Regions from separate parts of the Streptomyces sp. NPDC111802 genome, predicted to be linked through region 3. Evidence: riboswitches for the same ligand, from Rfam matches in the RefSeq annotation. Region 3 holds a riboswitch; each other region holds the start of a gene.
What was found. Region 3 has a riboswitch for cobalamin ahead of ACZ7NC_RS34010 (cobalamin biosynthesis protein). Riboswitches for the same ligand answer to the same signal wherever they lie in the genome.

Region 1: another riboswitch for cobalamin. It lies ahead of ACZ7NC_RS04795 (energy-coupling factor ABC transporter permease); the one in region 3 lies ahead of ACZ7NC_RS34010 (cobalamin biosynthesis protein).
Region 2: another riboswitch for cobalamin. It lies ahead of ACZ7NC_RS10950 (ribonucleoside-diphosphate reductase subunit alpha); the one in region 3 lies ahead of ACZ7NC_RS34010 (cobalamin biosynthesis protein).

What each region holds. Positions count from the first base shown of each region.
Region 1 is NZ_JBVKCZ010000003.1:324,262-329,143, reverse strand. Features, by position in the region: gene ACZ7NC_RS04810 (ATP-binding cassette domain-containing protein) at 1-800, opposite strand, end outside; gene cbiQ (cobalt ECF transporter T component CbiQ) at 797-1,546, opposite strand; gene ACZ7NC_RS04800 (energy-coupling factor ABC transporter substrate-binding protein) at 1,550-1,915, opposite strand; gene ACZ7NC_RS04795 (energy-coupling factor ABC transporter permease) at 1,915-2,613, opposite strand; cobalamin riboswitch at 2,644-2,830, opposite strand; gene ACZ7NC_RS04790 (M55 family metallopeptidase) at 2,931-3,764, shown strand; gene ACZ7NC_RS04785 (M20/M25/M40 family metallo-hydrolase) at 3,757-4,882, shown strand, end outside.
Region 2 is NZ_JBVKCZ010000008.1:108,197-113,078, forward strand. Features, by position in the region: gene ACZ7NC_RS10940 (NACHT domain-containing protein) at 1-1,702, opposite strand, end outside; gene ACZ7NC_RS10945 (GNAT family N-acetyltransferase) at 1,855-2,361, shown strand; cobalamin riboswitch at 2,414-2,538, shown strand; gene ACZ7NC_RS10950 (ribonucleoside-diphosphate reductase subunit alpha) at 2,662-4,882, shown strand, end outside.
Region 3 is NZ_JBVKCZ010000039.1:56,169-61,050, reverse strand. Features, by position in the region: gene cobN (cobaltochelatase subunit CobN) at 1-494, opposite strand, end outside; gene ACZ7NC_RS34015 (cobyric acid synthase) at 491-2,002, opposite strand; gene ACZ7NC_RS34010 (cobalamin biosynthesis protein) at 1,999-2,943, opposite strand; cobalamin riboswitch at 3,046-3,185, opposite strand; gene ACZ7NC_RS34005 (hypothetical protein) at 3,302-3,523, opposite strand; gene ACZ7NC_RS34000 (inorganic phosphate transporter) at 3,567-4,808, opposite strand.

The DNA of each region.
Region 1 (4,882 bases), on a different contig from region 3:
CGTGGACCGGGTGCCGTCTCGTCCAGCAGCCCCTGCGCGCGGAGCAACCGGGCCGCCGCGACACCCCAGGGCAGCCTCAGGCCCGCCTGCCGGAGGAGGTCCGTGCGGGCCAGCATCACGGGTGCGGGGCCGGTGCGTACACCCGAGGGGGTCAGCAGTGCCGCGTCGTCGGCCCAGCGCAGGGCGAGATCGACGTCGTGGGTGGCCATGACCACCGTGGTGCCGCTCGCGCGCAGCCCGCCGAGCGTGGCGAGCAGACGCTCCTGCCCGTCGGGGTCGAGCCCGGCGGTCGGCTCGTCGAGGATCAGCACGCGCGGCCGCATGGCGACCGCCCCGGCGATGGCGGTGCGCTTGCGCTGCCCGTACGACAGCAGATGCGTGGGCCGGTCGGCCAGCGCGGTGATGTCCAGCGCGGCCAGCGCCTCGTCGACCCGTGCCCGCACTTCGGCGTCGGACAGGCCCAGGTTCAGCGGGCCGAAGGAGACGTCCTGCGCGACGGACGCGGCGAAGAGCTGGTCGTCGGGGTCCTGCACCACCAGCTGGACGGTCGTCCGCAGCCGCGTCAGCCCCTTGCGGTCGTACGTGACCGGCGCCCCTTCCACCGCCAACCCGCCTCTGTGCGGCTTGAGTCCGCCGCTGAGCAGGCGCATCAGCGTGGTCTTGCCGCTGCCGTTGCGGCCCAGCAGCGCGAGCGCGCGCCCCTCACACACGTCGAAGTCGAGGCCGCTGAGCACGACGGGGCCGTCCTCGTAGGCATAGGACGCGCCCCGCAGGGCGACCAGGGCGGTGGGCTCGCTCATGGCAGGGCCTTCTCCAGTACGAGGGTGAGGGCGGCCAGCGCTGCGAGCAGTGCGCAACTCGCGGCCGTGAAGCGGACGGAGATCCGGGCCTGGGGCACCAGGACGCGCAGCGTGCCGTCGTAGCCGCGCCCGGCGAGCCCGGCCTGGAGCCGGGTCGCCCGGTCGAAGGCCCGCACGAACGCGGTGGCGCCGAGCCCGGAGAGCGAGCGCCACTCCGCGGCCCGACTGGTGTGGCCGAGCCGGGCGGCCTGGGCGTCCCGGACGCGCCGCACGGAGTCCAGGAGCAGGAAGCTCATGCGGTACGTGACCAGGGCGACGTCGACGACCGGCGCGGGCACCCCGGCCTTCACCAGGCGGGGCAGCAGATCGGACATCGGCGTGGTGAAGGCGAACAGCAGCACGCCGAGGGAGGCGGCCGAGGTGCGCAGCAGCAGTTCCCCGGCGCGCCGCCCCCCGTCGTCGGCGAGGGACACGAAGCCCTCCGGGCCGCCCACTTGGACCAGCAGCGTGACCGCGCCGGTCACACAGAAACCGAGCGGCACGCGATAGGCGCGCCACAGCCGCCGCGCGGGCACGCCCGCCGGCCCCAGCAGCACGGTGAGCGCGGTGACCAGGACCAGCGCGGCGCCCGGCCAGGGCGGCAGCGAGATCGCGAGCACGGTGAGGCCGAGTCCGAGCACGGCCTTGTCCACGGGATGACGGCGGCGCCAGCGACTGCTGTGCGCTGCCGCGTCGATCGGCAGCACGCGTCAGACCTTGCCGGCCTTCGGTTCCTCGGCGCTGGGCTCCCCGGCGGTGGGCTCCCGCTCCAGCGCCCGCCGCTCACCCTGCTTCCGGCCCCGGTGCAGACCGAAGTAGTAGGCGAGCACACCGGCGCCGAGAGCCGCCTGGAGCGAGAACAGGGCCGACTCGATCTCGCCGGACGGCGGCTCGTAGAGCGGCGAGAACCACGGCTTGTAGTCCGGCTCGATCTCGGTGATCGCCGACTCGGCCTCGCCGTCGGAGCCCGTGAACGGCTCCTCCTTGTGGTCGCCGAGGCCGAGCGCGAGCGGCAGCACGGCGAGCGCGGCCACGACGAGCAGCAGCAACAGGTTGATCTTCGTGTTCTTCTTCATCACGCCACCGCCTCGGTCTCGGTCCGGGACCGCTCGCCGGCGACGAGCACGCCGAGCCGGGTCAGTTCGCCCTTGCTGGACTGCACCAGCAGCCGCATCACAAGCACCGTGAGCAGGCCCTCGCTCACCGCGAGCGGGATCTGGGTGACGGCGAAGATGGAGCCGAACTTGCCGAGCGCGCCCAGGAATCCGCTGCTCGGGTCGGGGAAGGCGAGCGCCAGCTGGACGCTGGTCACGCAGTAGGTGGACAGGTCGGCGACGAACGCCCCGAAGAACACGGCGACCATCAGCGGCACGTCGAAGCGCCGCAGCAGCTTGTAGATCGCGTACCCGGCCCAGGGCCCGACGATCGCCATCGAGAAGACGTTGGCGCCGAGCGTGGTCAGGCCGCCGTGCGCCAGCAGCAGCGCCTGGAACAGCAGGGTGATGGTGCCGAGCACCGCCATGATCGGCGGCCGGAACAGGATGGCGCCGAGCCCGGTACCGGTGGGATGCGAGCAGCTGCCGGTCACCGAGGGCAGCTTCAGCGCGGACAGGACGAAGGTGAAGGCTCCGGAGGCGCCGAGGAGCAGTGTGCTCTCGGGGTGCTCCCTGACCTCACGGGTGAGTGAACGGACTCCGTGTACGACGAACGGCGCGGACGCGACGCCCCAGGCGACCGCGTGCGCCGGAGGCAGGAAACCCTCGGCTATGTGCATGGCTCAGCAGACCCTCTCCAGCACCTCGTGGATGGTTGACGCGCCTTGGCCGGTCTCCTGGCTGACGGGTACCACACGCCCGTGCTCCGCCTTCCCGGGTTCCGAAGAACCCAGTGGCTGCCCATGAGGGCCGGAGCCGGACTTCCCGATTCACAGTGGCGAGGGCCGCACCGGCATCACACCGGATTTCCCGTTCACCAAGGCGTCGTGACAGTAGTGCCCGCACACGGTGGCTGACAAGCGGGCCCAGGGGGCGTGAAAGCGGCGTTCGTCCGCTTCGTGGCGGGTTCTCGCGCGGGCGCGTAACGTGACGGAGCATGAAGATCCTCATCAGTGCCGACATGGAGGGCGCCACCGGTGTGACCTGGCCGGGCGACGTGCTGCCCGGGACCCCGCAGTGGGAGCGGTGCCGGGGGATGTTCACCTCGGACGTCAATGCCGCGGTGCTGGGATTCTTCGACGGCGGCGCCGACGACGTCGTCATCAATGAGGCGCACTGGTCCATGCGCAATCTGCTGCTCGAACGGCTCGACGAGCGGGCCGAGATGCTCACCGGCCGGCACAAGTCGCTGTCCATGGTCGAGGGCGTTCAGCACGGCGACGTGGACGGCATCGCCTTCGTCGGCTACCACGCGGGCGCCGGCATGGAGGGCGTCCTCGCGCACACCTACCTCGCCAACTCCATCACCGGGGTGTGGCTGAACGACGTACGGGCGAGCGAGGGGCTGCTGAACGCGCACGTCGTCGCCGAGTACGGCGTGCCCGTCGTGCTCGTCACCGGCGACGACGTGGCCTGCGAGGACGCGCTCGGGTACGCGCCCGAGGCGCTGAAGGTCGCCGTCAAGGACCACGTCTCGCGGTACGCCGCCGTGTGCCGTACACCGGCCAGGACCGCCGCCGACATCCGCGCGGCGGCGAAGGAGGCGGCCGCGCTGGCGGTCCGTCAGCAGCCGGTGAGCGGCGGCCCGTTCACCGTCGCCGTCGAGTTCGACGCGGAGCACCTCGCGATGGCCGCCACCGTCGTCCCGGGCGTCGAACGTATCGGCGAACGAAAGGTGGCGTACACCAGCGAGCGTATGTACGAGGGAATCCGTACCTTCAAGGCGGTCACCACGATCGTCTCGGCCGCGGTGGAGGAGCAGTATGGCTGACGGGCAGGCGCTGGACGAGGTCGTGACGTTCACCTCCGACCTCATCCGCATCGACACGACCAATCGCGGGGGCGGGGACTGCCAGGAGCGGCCCGCCGCCGAGTACGCCGCCGCGCGGCTGGCCGAGGCGGGCCTGGAGCCCACCCTGCTGGAGCGCGTCAAGGGCCGCACGAACGTCGTCGCCCGCATCGAGGGCAGCGACCCCTCGGCGGCCGCGCTGCTCGTCCATGGTCATCTGGACGTGGTGCCCGCGCAGGCCGACGAGTGGAGCGTGCACCCGTTCTCCGGGGAGATCCGCGACGGGGTCGTGTGGGGCCGGGGCGCGGTCGACATGAAGAACATGGACGCGATGATCCTCGCCGTCGTCCGGGCCTGGGCGCGGGAGGGCGTACGGCCCCGCCGGGACGTTGTGATCGCATTCACCGCGGACGAGGAGGCGAGCGCCGAGGACGGCTCCGGCTTCCTCGCGGACCGGCACGCCGGGCTGTTCGAGGGCTGCACCGAGGGGATCAGCGAGTCGGGCGCGTTCACCGTCCACGACGGCGGCGGCCGGCAGATCTACCCGCTCGCGGCCGGGGAGCGCGGCACCGGCTGGCTCAAGCTCACGGCACGCGGCCGGGCCGCGCACGGCTCCCAGCCCAACCGGGAGAACGCGGTGACCCGCCTCGCCGCCGCCGTCACCCGCATCGGCGCCCACGAGTGGCCGATCCGCCTGACCCCGACGGTCCGCGCCGCCCTCACCGAACTCGCCGCGCTGTACGGCCTCGACGCCGACCTGGCCGACGTGGACGCACTGCTGGCGAAGCTCGGCCCGGCCGCCAAGCTGGTGGAGGGCACCGTCCGCAACAGCGCCAACCCGACCATGCTGGACGCCGGTTACAAGGTCAATGTGATCCCGGGGGAGGCGGTGGCCTACGTCGACGGCCGGTATCTCCCCGGCTTCGAGGACGAGTTCCGCGCGACCGTCGACGAACTCACCGGCCCGGACGTGGACTGGGAGTTCCACCACCACGAGGTGGCCCTCCAGTCGCCGGTCGACTCGCCGACCTACGCCCGTATGCGCGCCGCCGTCGAGGAGTTCGCGCCCGAGGGCCACGTGGTGCCGTACTGCATGCCCG
Region 2 (4,882 bases), on a different contig from region 3:
CTCCGGTACCCCGCTCGCCCAGGTGGTTCAGGACGCGGTAGCCGAAGTAGGCCTGGATGATGCTGTGCGGGAAACGGACCCTCCGTTCGAAGCCCTCCACCAGTCCGAGCTTGTCCGCGTTGCGCGCGATCCGGGCGAGGGCGGCACGGCACTGGTCCATGTTCGCCCGGCGCAGCCGCCTCGTCTCCTCATGGCCGAGCCGCCCGCAGAGCACGTCCCAGATCTGTTGCCGGTGCCACTCGGAGAAGACGTTGCCTCGCCTGCCGTACCGGTCGAAGCCGCGTCCGCTGCTCCACAGGTGCTCGGCCCGGGCCCGCGCCCGCCGCACCGGACCGGGATGGACGTCCGTGTCGAGCAGTTCCCCGAAGCCGACCTCCAGCTTGTCCTGCAGCAGTCCTACACAGGCCAGCGCGGAGACCACTTCGAGGGTGTCGCGGCGCTCCTGCCGGGTCAGCGCGACGTCCGGGCGCAGCCGGCCCTCGCACAGGGCCTCGTCCCAGGTCTCCAGGAGCCAGAGCCGCAGCGTGCCGCGGTCACGGCTGCGGGTGCTCATGTGCTGCGGGTCGTCTTCCGGCCGATCGTGCTCCAGGGCTCCGTGGCGGTGCAGTTCGCGGGCTATCTGCAGATAGACGGGTGACTCGGTCACCTCCGCCGTCTCCACGATCCAGTCCACGCGGCGCTCGTCCGTCTCCGGGACACGCGCTTGGACGAAGCGCAGGGCCTCCTCCTCGCTGAGTGGTTCCAGCTCCACGATCGCGGCCGGGGTGCTCTCCAGCGGGCTGTGCGGCCGGGAGGCGATGACGAGGGGCAGCTTCTCCTCGTGCGCGCGCTCGATGGCCCGCCGGATGATGTTGTCCCGGTTCTGCTGGAGGCCGTCGCCGAGCAGAGCCTCCTCCAGTCCGTCGGCGATGACGACCGGCTTGTCGTCGGCGAGCAGTTGCTGCCAGACCCGCTCGGTCTTGCCGCGCGCGAGGATGCCTCGGGGTGCCTCGTCGGCGAAGCGCTGACTGGCCATGCGTTCGAAGTTCAGGTCACCGGTCGCGTCCCGCAACCGGATCGGCACGGGCACGGCGTTCTGCTCGGCCAGCAGTTCGGTGAGCCGTACCAGGACGGCGGTTTTGCCCACGCCGACGCCGCCGACCAGCAGATAGGGCCTGCGTGTGTCGCGCTCCCGCAGCCGTTCGGCGATGACCTGGGCGATCTCCTCCCGGCCCACGATCTCGGCGGCGTCCGGGCCGGCGGTGAGCACCAGTCGGTAGGGGTCGTCCTGTGCCTTCGCGAGATAGCGCCGCTTGGTCCACCGGTACCACCAGAACAGAAAGAGCGTGGCGGCGATCGACGCCGCGAGCACCGGGCCGACGAAGCGCATGACGGCGTCGAACCCCTTGCTGTCCTGCCGCCACTGCTCGAAGCCGGTCGTGGAACTCGTGATCACGATGTACAGGCCCTGCACGGCCCAGGCGAGCAGCGCGAGCGCGGCGACCACCCAGATGGCCCGGGTGACGTTGGTGTAGGAGAGCCATCGGCGCCATTTCTTGGGGCGGGTGGCGCCGCGGCGGGCCTCCAGACGGATCGTCAGCCTGTGCCAGTGGCCCACGAATCCACGCTTGGCCCAGCTGCCTGCCCGTCTCGGAGCCAGTGTCGCCATCGGCGCGTCGCGAGGCCGCTCCTTGCCGGGCGGGTGACGGACGACCCTCGTCATCGTGGGTCTCCTTCCGAACAAGGCTCTCGAAACGGAGGACCGCGGGCGCCGACACCTACCTCCATGGAAGCACTCCGGGAACTCCCCGCAACCCGGCGGCTCTCGGCGAAAACCCGAGGCCGCCGCCGTACCGGTCCGGCAGACTCGGCCGTATGGACATCGTGATCCGGCAGGCGGATCCCGGCGAGTACGAGGCGCTCGGCGAGATCACCGCCCAGGCCTATCTCCAGGACGGCCTGCTCGACTTCGGCGAGAGTGATGAATACCTCGGTGAGCTCAAGGACGTGGCCAAGCGTGCGGCCGCCGCGGAGGTGCTGGTGGCTGTCGAGGACGGCCGGCTGCTGGGCGGCGTGACCTTCGTGCCGGACGGCGGGCCGATGGCCGACATCGCCCGTCCCGGAGAGGCGGAGATCCGGATGCTCGCCATCGATCGCTCGGCTCGCGGCCGCGGCGCAGGCGAGGCCCTCGTGCGTGCCTGCGTCGACCGCGCACGGACCGCGGAGGGCTGCGTACGGATCGTCCTGTCGACCCAGCGCACCATGCACGGCGCCCACCGCATCTACGAACGTCTGGGCTTCGTCCGCACACCCGCGCGGGACTGGAACCCGATTCCGCACCTCGACGACATCACTCTTCTCACCTACGAGTTGACGCTCTGAAACCACCGCGACACAACATCTGGGGGTGGCGTGGCAGGCGAGCACAAGATGTATGCTCGTCCTCGCTGTCGCCGCAGGGGAATCCGGTGCGAATCCGGAACTGTCCCGCAACGGTGTACATGCGTGCTTTTGCACGCCTGGTTCAGTCCGAGGACCTGCCGACAGCGCACCCGACCACCCGGTCCGGGTGCCATGACGTCCGGGCCTCGTGGAATGGGCTGGTGGACGCGACGCCCCGTGCGCTCGTGAGCTGCCCCCTGCCCTCCGCAAGGCCCCGTGCCGAGCGAGGGAGAGCCCCACGTGACCATCGCGCCAGCCGAACCGGCCTCAGCGATCCAGGACATCGACGGTCCGGGAACCGCACTGCTGCGGACCCTCACCGAGCTGACCGCCGACCTCCCCGACGCCGACCCCGGCCGGGTCGCCGCCGCCGCGCTGCGCGGCCGGTCCGCCCGCGCGGACGACTCGGAGCTGCGCGAGCTGGCCACCGAGGCGGCGGCCGGTCTCATTTCCGAGGACCCCGCCTACAGCAGGCTCGCCGCCCGGCTGCTGACCGTCTCCATCGCCGCCGAGGCCGCCTCGCAGGGCGTCACGTCCTTCACCGAGTCGGTCGCGGTCGGGCACCGCGAGGGCCTCATCGCCGACCGGACCGCCGACTTCGCGCGGATCCACGCGGCCCGTCTCGACGCGCTCATCGACACCGGCGCCGACGACCGCTTCGGCTACTTCGGCCTGCGCACCCTGCACAGCCGCTATCTGCTCCGGCACCCCATCACCCGCAAGGTCATCGAGACGCCCCAGCACTTCATGCTGCGCGTCGCCGCCGGTCTCGCCGAGGACGACACCACCCGCGCACTGGACGAAGTCGCCGCGCTCTACGGGCTCATGAGCCGCCTTGACTACCTCCCCTCCTCCCCCACACTCTTCAACTCCGGCACCCGCCACCCCCAGATGTCGTCCTGCTACCTCCTCGACTCCCCGCTCGACGAGCTGGACTCCATCTACGACCGCTACCACCAGGTCGCCCGCCTCTCGAAGCACGCCGGCGGCATCGGCATCGCGTACTCCCGCATCCGCAGCCGCGGTTCGCTGATCCGCGGCACCAACGGCCACTCCAACGGCATCGTCCCGTTCCTGAAGACGCTCGACGCCTCCGTCGCCGCCGTGAACCAGGGCGGCCGGCGCAAGGGTGCCGCCGCGGTCTACCTGGAGACCTGGCACTCCGACATCGAGGAGTTCCTGGAGCTGCGCGACAACACCGGTGAGGACGCCCGCCGTACGCACAACCTGAACCTCGCGCACTGGATCCCGGACGAGTTCATGCGCCGGGTCAACGCCGACGAGCCGTGGAGCCTCTTCTCCCCCGCCGACGTGCCCGAGCTGGTCGACCTGTGGGGCGAGGAGTTCGACGCCGCCTACCGCAAGGCGGAGGCCGCGGGGCTCGCCAAGAAGACCATCCCCGCCCGCGACCTCTACGGCCGCATGATGCGCACCCTCGCGCAGACCGGCAACGGCTGGATGACCTTCAAGGACGCCGCCAACCGCACCGCCAACCAGACCGCCCTGCCGGGCCATGTCGTCCACTCCTCCAACCTCTGCACGGAGATCCTGGAGGTCACCGACGACGGGGAGACGGCCGTCTGCAACCTGGGGTCCGTCAACCTCGGCGCGTTCGTCGACACGACGACCGGCGACATCGACTGGGAGCGGCTGGACGCCACCGTCCACACGGCCGTCACGTTCCTCGACCGCGTCGTCGACATCAACTTCTACCCGACCGAGCAGGCGGGCCGTTCGAACGCCAAGTGGCGGCCGGTGGGCCTGGGCGCGATGGGCCTCCAGGACGTCTTCTTCAAGCTGCGCCTCCCCTTCGACTCGCCGGAGGCCAAGGCGCTCTCCACCCGTATCGCCGAGCGCATCATGCTCGCCGCGTACGAAGCCTCCGCCGACCTCGCCGAGCGGAGCGGCCCGCTACCGGCCTGGGAGAAGACCCGTACCGCCAAGGGTGTCCTGCACCCCGACCACTACGGCGTCGAGCTGACCTGGCCGGAGCGCTGGGCGGCCCTGCGCAGCCGTATCGCCACGACCGGCATGCGCAACTCCCTCCTGCTCGCCATCGCCCCCACCGCCACCATCGCGTCCATCGCCGGCGTCTACGAGTGCATCGAGCCGCAGGTCTCCAACCTGTTCAAGCGCGAGACGCTCTCCGGCGAGTTCCTCCAGGTCAACTCCTACCTGGTCAACGACCTCAAGGAGCTCGGCGTCTGGGACGCCCGCACCCGTGAGGCGCTGCGCGACTCGAACGGCTCGGTGCAGGAGTTCGCCTGGATCCCGGCGGACGTACGGGCCCTGTACCGCACGGCGTGGGAGATCCCGCAGCGCGGCCTGATCGACATGGCCGCCGACCGGACGCCGTTCCTGGACCAGTCCCAGTCCCTGAACCTCTTCCTGGAGACGCCGACCATCGGCAAGCTCTCCTCGATGTACGCGTACGCCTGGAAGCAGGGCCTGAAGACGACGT
Region 3 (4,882 bases):
AGCTCATGGGCCCGGTAGAAGAGCACACCGACGGTCGGACGGCCGCTCTCCCGCGTACGCGAGCCATGGACGCCGTGCTCCGGCATCTTCTGCGGCTCCTCGAACCCCTCGCCCGTCAGCAGCACGGTGTCGGAGAGGAACCGCGCGAGCTCGGTGAGGTTGGCGGGCCCGCCCTCGACGAGGTACTTCAGCGCCTCGGCCACCACACCGGCCGGAACGGACGACTCGGCCATCAGCTCGGCGTCGGGAACGGCCTCTCCGCCCAGCAGGACGGTCGGGACACCGGACGCCTTCAGCTTCGCCAGCCCGTCCTCCCAGGCCCGCTTGCCGCCGAGCAGTCGTACGACGGCGATGTCCGCGCCGTCGAGCAGCGCGGGCAGCTCGGCCTCGACGTCCACGCGGGTCGGGTTGCCGATCCGGTAGTCGGCACCGGAGGCGGCGCGGGCCGCCAGCAGATCCGTGTCGGCGGTCGACAACAACAACACAGTGCTCATGCGGGCGCTCCCGGTGGAATGAAAGGCAGTCCTTGCGGCGCGCCCGACTCGATGAGCCGCCGGAGCGCGTCGGTGTCCGCGTGCTGTTCGATCAGATCGCCGAGCCGGTCGAGCTGCTCCTCGCGCAGCGCGGCGAACGAGGTGTCCGGCGCCGGCACGAACCGGCGGCCCGCGGCGGCCGCCACCTCGCGCAGGAAGGCCCGCCGGAAACCGTCCGACTCCAGCGAGCCGTGCCAGTGCGTGCCCCAGGTCTGACCGACCCGGCAGCCGTCCAGGAAGGGCTCGCCCCCCGTGATCTCGGCGACCCCGTGGTGGATCTCGTATCCCTCGACCGGCTCCCCGAGGGCCTCGCCGACGGGCCGGGTCAGGGTCTTCTCCCGGGCGAACCGCACCCGGACGGGCAGTACTCCCAGGCCTTCGACATGCCCGCGCCGGCTCTCGACGTCGTCCTCGATGTGCTCGCCGAGGAGCTGGAAGCCGCCGCAGACGCCGAGGATCGGCCGCTGCTCGGCGGACCTGCGGACCAGGGCCTCGGCCAGCCCCCGCTCCCGCAGCCACTCCAGGGCGCGGACGGTCCCCCGGGTGCCGGGGATCACCACCAGATCCGCGTCGGCCAGTTCCTCCGGCCGGTCCACGAACCGCACGACGGCGCCGGGTTCGGCGGCGAGCGCGTCCACGTCGGTGAAGTTGGACATCAGGGGAATCGCGCATACGGCGACCCGCAGCACGTCCTCCCCGACGGGCGGGGCGACGTTCGACTCCCGGACCGTCCCGCGCAGGGAGACCCGAAGCCCGTCCTCCTCGTCGATGCCGAGGCCGTGCCGGAAGGGGAGGACGCCGTAGGTGTGCCGCCCGGTGAGCCCGTGCAGCATGTCGAGGCCGGGCTCCAGGAGGCTGACGTCCCCTCGGAACTTGTTCACCAGGAACCCGGCGACGAGTTCCTGGTCCTCCCGGGACAGCAGCGCGACGGTGCCGAAGAAGGAGGCGAAGACACCACCGCGGTCGATGTCACCGACGACGAGGACCGGGAGCCCGGCATTGCGGGCGATGCCCATGTTGACGATGTCGGTCCGGCGCAGATTGATCTCCGCCGGAGAACCGGCCCCCTCACAGATCACCGCGTCATACGTGCCCCGCAACTCGGCGAGACAGTCCAGTACGGTCCCGAGCAACTGCCGCTGCCGCCCGCCGTGGTACCCGCGTGCGCTCAGCTCGCCCACCGGCTTGCCCAGCAGCACGACCTGACTGCTCTGCTCACCACCGGGCTTGAGCAGCACGGGATTCATCAGCGCGGTCGGCTCGACGCGACAGGCCTGGGCCTGCATGGCCTGAGCACGCCCGATCTCGGCACCCTCTTTGGTGACGAACGAGTTGAGGGACATGTTCTGCGCCTTGAACGGCGCCACCTTCACCCCCTGCCGCACCAGCCAACGGCAGATCCCGGCGGTGACGACGCTCTTGCCGGCGTCGGAGGTGGTGCCGGCGACGAGAAGTCCACCGCCCGTCATGACGTACGCCCTTTCCTGAGGAGCCGCGCGCCGGCGCACACACCGAGCGCGAGCCAGCTCACACGCTGCGAGAGACGCACGGCACGCTCGATGTCCGTGGCCCGAACGGCCCGGCCGGTCTCCCCGTTGAGCACCGGCCGATGCTCGACCCGCCCGCCGTACGACAGGGTGCCGCCGAGCCGAACGCCGAGCGCCCCCGCGAACGAGGCCTCGACGGGCCCGGCGTTGGGGCTCGGGTGCTTGGCGGCGTCGGCACGCCAGGCCCGTAGCGCCCCGCGGGGGTCGCCCCCGGCGACGGCGGCGAGTACGGCGGTCAGCCGTGCCCCGGGCCAGCCGACCAGGTCGTCGAGCCGGGCCGAAGCCCATCCGTAGCGGCGGTACTTGGCCGACTTGTGCCCCACCATGGCGTCGAGCGTGTTCACGGCCCGGAAGCCGAGCAGGCCGGGAACCCCGCCGACGGCCCCCCACACCAGAGCCCCCACCACCGCGTCGGAGGTGTTCTCGGCGACGGACTCCACGACCGCCCGCGCGATCCCGTCCGCGTCCAGCGCCTGCGGATCCCGCCCGCACAGATGCGGCAGCCGCGCCCGCGCCCCGTCGACATCCCCCGCTTCCAGGGCACGCCCGATGAACCGGGCCTCCCGGGCCAGCGAAGTCCCCCCGACGACCGCCCAGGTGGCGGCGCCGGTCAGCGCGACGGAGGCGGCGGGAGAGGTACGTACGACACGCGCGGCGAGCGCTCCGGCGACGACGGCGCCACCGGCGCACACGGCGGTGTGCACCGCGCCCCGGGTGCGGTTGTCGCGCCACAGCACTCTTTCCACGGCGGCGGCGGCCCGCCCGAACGCGGCGACCGGATGCCCCCGGCGCGGATCGCCGAGCAGCAGATCACCGAGAAGTCCGGCGGCGGCGCCGTACGCGAAGACGCGATCGGCTCGCATCGGGGTCAGCCGACCGCGGGGTCACACGTGGGTCTAATACTGCGTGTCGATCGGCAGGCGAGCATCGCGTCATGTCCTCACTCAGGGTGTCCACGCCCTGGTTCGACGAGACCGGCGGTGAGAGTTCCTGGCTCCCGGGGCTTTCTACCCCGGTGACAGTGGCGGGACCGCGCCGGATTCACACCGGCTTCCTCTTCTGCCGCCGTACTTGGCCCCGGCAGTCCACCACGGGGTTGGAAGGGCCGTCAACTTGCCGTTGACCTGCGACGGGAGAGTGTGCGAAGGCCCACACAGCAGCGAGGTGCGGGACGGTCGTCCGTCCCGCACCTGGGGTGTTTCAGGTGATGCGCGCTGTGCGTCAGGCCACGATCAGATAGATGCCGTACGCCACCGCCGCGGCGCACGCCGCGAAGCACGTGTAGGCACCGGTGACCGCGAGAGCGGCCGAGCCGCCCTGGGCCGAGGCCTTCTCCTGGCGGGACAGGCCCGCGATGCCGAGGGTGAACAGGCCCACCAGGGCCACCGTGACCACGAGGCTGACGCCGAAGACGGAGCCGAGGGCCGCCCAGTCGATCTTCATGCTTCTTCTTTCTTGGGGGTAGCCGAGTAACTGGGTGGGGTCGTCAGACGCCGGCCTGCGAGGGCGCCGGCTCGGTGGACGGGGCCGGGATGGTGGCCGTCAGGTCCTCGGGCGCCGGGCCCGCCGGGGGCGGGGTCACGGCGGCCATGGCGGTGGTGACCACGCCGGGCGACTCGTCCGTGCCGCTCGCCTCGTTGACGTTCGTGTGGTCGACGACCTCGCGGCGGGAGAGCTTCCAGATCGCGGCGCTGGAGGCGACCAGGAAGACGGCGACCACGGCAGTGCCCCAGGCGCCGAAGCCCGTGACGTACTCCGCGAGCGCGCCGACCAGGGCGGCGGCCGGGAGGGTCAGGCCCCAGGCGACGAACATCCGGGTGGCCGTCGACCAGCGGACGACGCCGCCCTTGCGGCCGAGGCCGGCACCCATCACCGAACCGGAGACGGAGTGCGTGGTGGACAGGGAGAAGCCGAGGTGGGAGGAGGCCAGGATGACCGTGGCCGCGCTGGTCTGGGCGGCGAAGCCCTGCTGCGGCTGAAGGTCGGTCAGGCCCTTGCCCATGGTGCGGATGATGCGCCAGCCGCCGAGGTAGGTGCCGAGCGCGATGGCCAGGCCCGCGGAGAGGATGACCCACAGGGGCGGGTCGGAGTCGGGGGCGACGGCGCCGCCGGCGACCAGGGCGAGGGTGATGATGCCCATGGTCTTCTGCGCGTCGTTGGTGCCGTGAGCGAGGGAGACCAGGCCGGCGGAGGCGATCTGCCCGCTCCGGTAGCCCTTGGCGGCGGCCTTGCCGTCGGCCTTCCTGCCGAGGGAGTAGGTCAGACGGGTGGCCAGCAGCGCGGCGATGCCCGCGACCAGCGGGGCGGCGATCGCCGGGATCAGCACCTTGGTGACGAGCGCGTCGCCGTGGACGGCGCCGACGCCGGCCGAGGCGATGGTGGCGCCGATCAGACCGCCCATCAGGGCGTGCGAGGAGCTGGACGGCAGGCCCACGAGCCAGGTCAGCAGGTTCCAGAGGATCGCTCCGACCAACGCGGCGAATATGACCTCGGGACGTATACCGGTCTCGTCGACGAGACCTTTGGAGATCGTGTTGGCGACCTCCACGGAGAGGAAGGCGCCGACAAGGTTCAGCACGGCGGACATGGCCACCGCGACCTTGGGCTTGAGCGCACCGGTCGAGATGGTCGTGGCCATCGCGTTGGCGGTGTCGTGAAAACCGTTCGTGAAATCGAACGCGAGTGCGGTCACCACCACAATCGCGAGGATCAGCGAGAAGTTTTCCATTTACCCAGGCAATCGTTCGAGGTCATTGGCCGGACGAACGTAAGTAACCTGGATGAACGAGAGATGAACTGGGG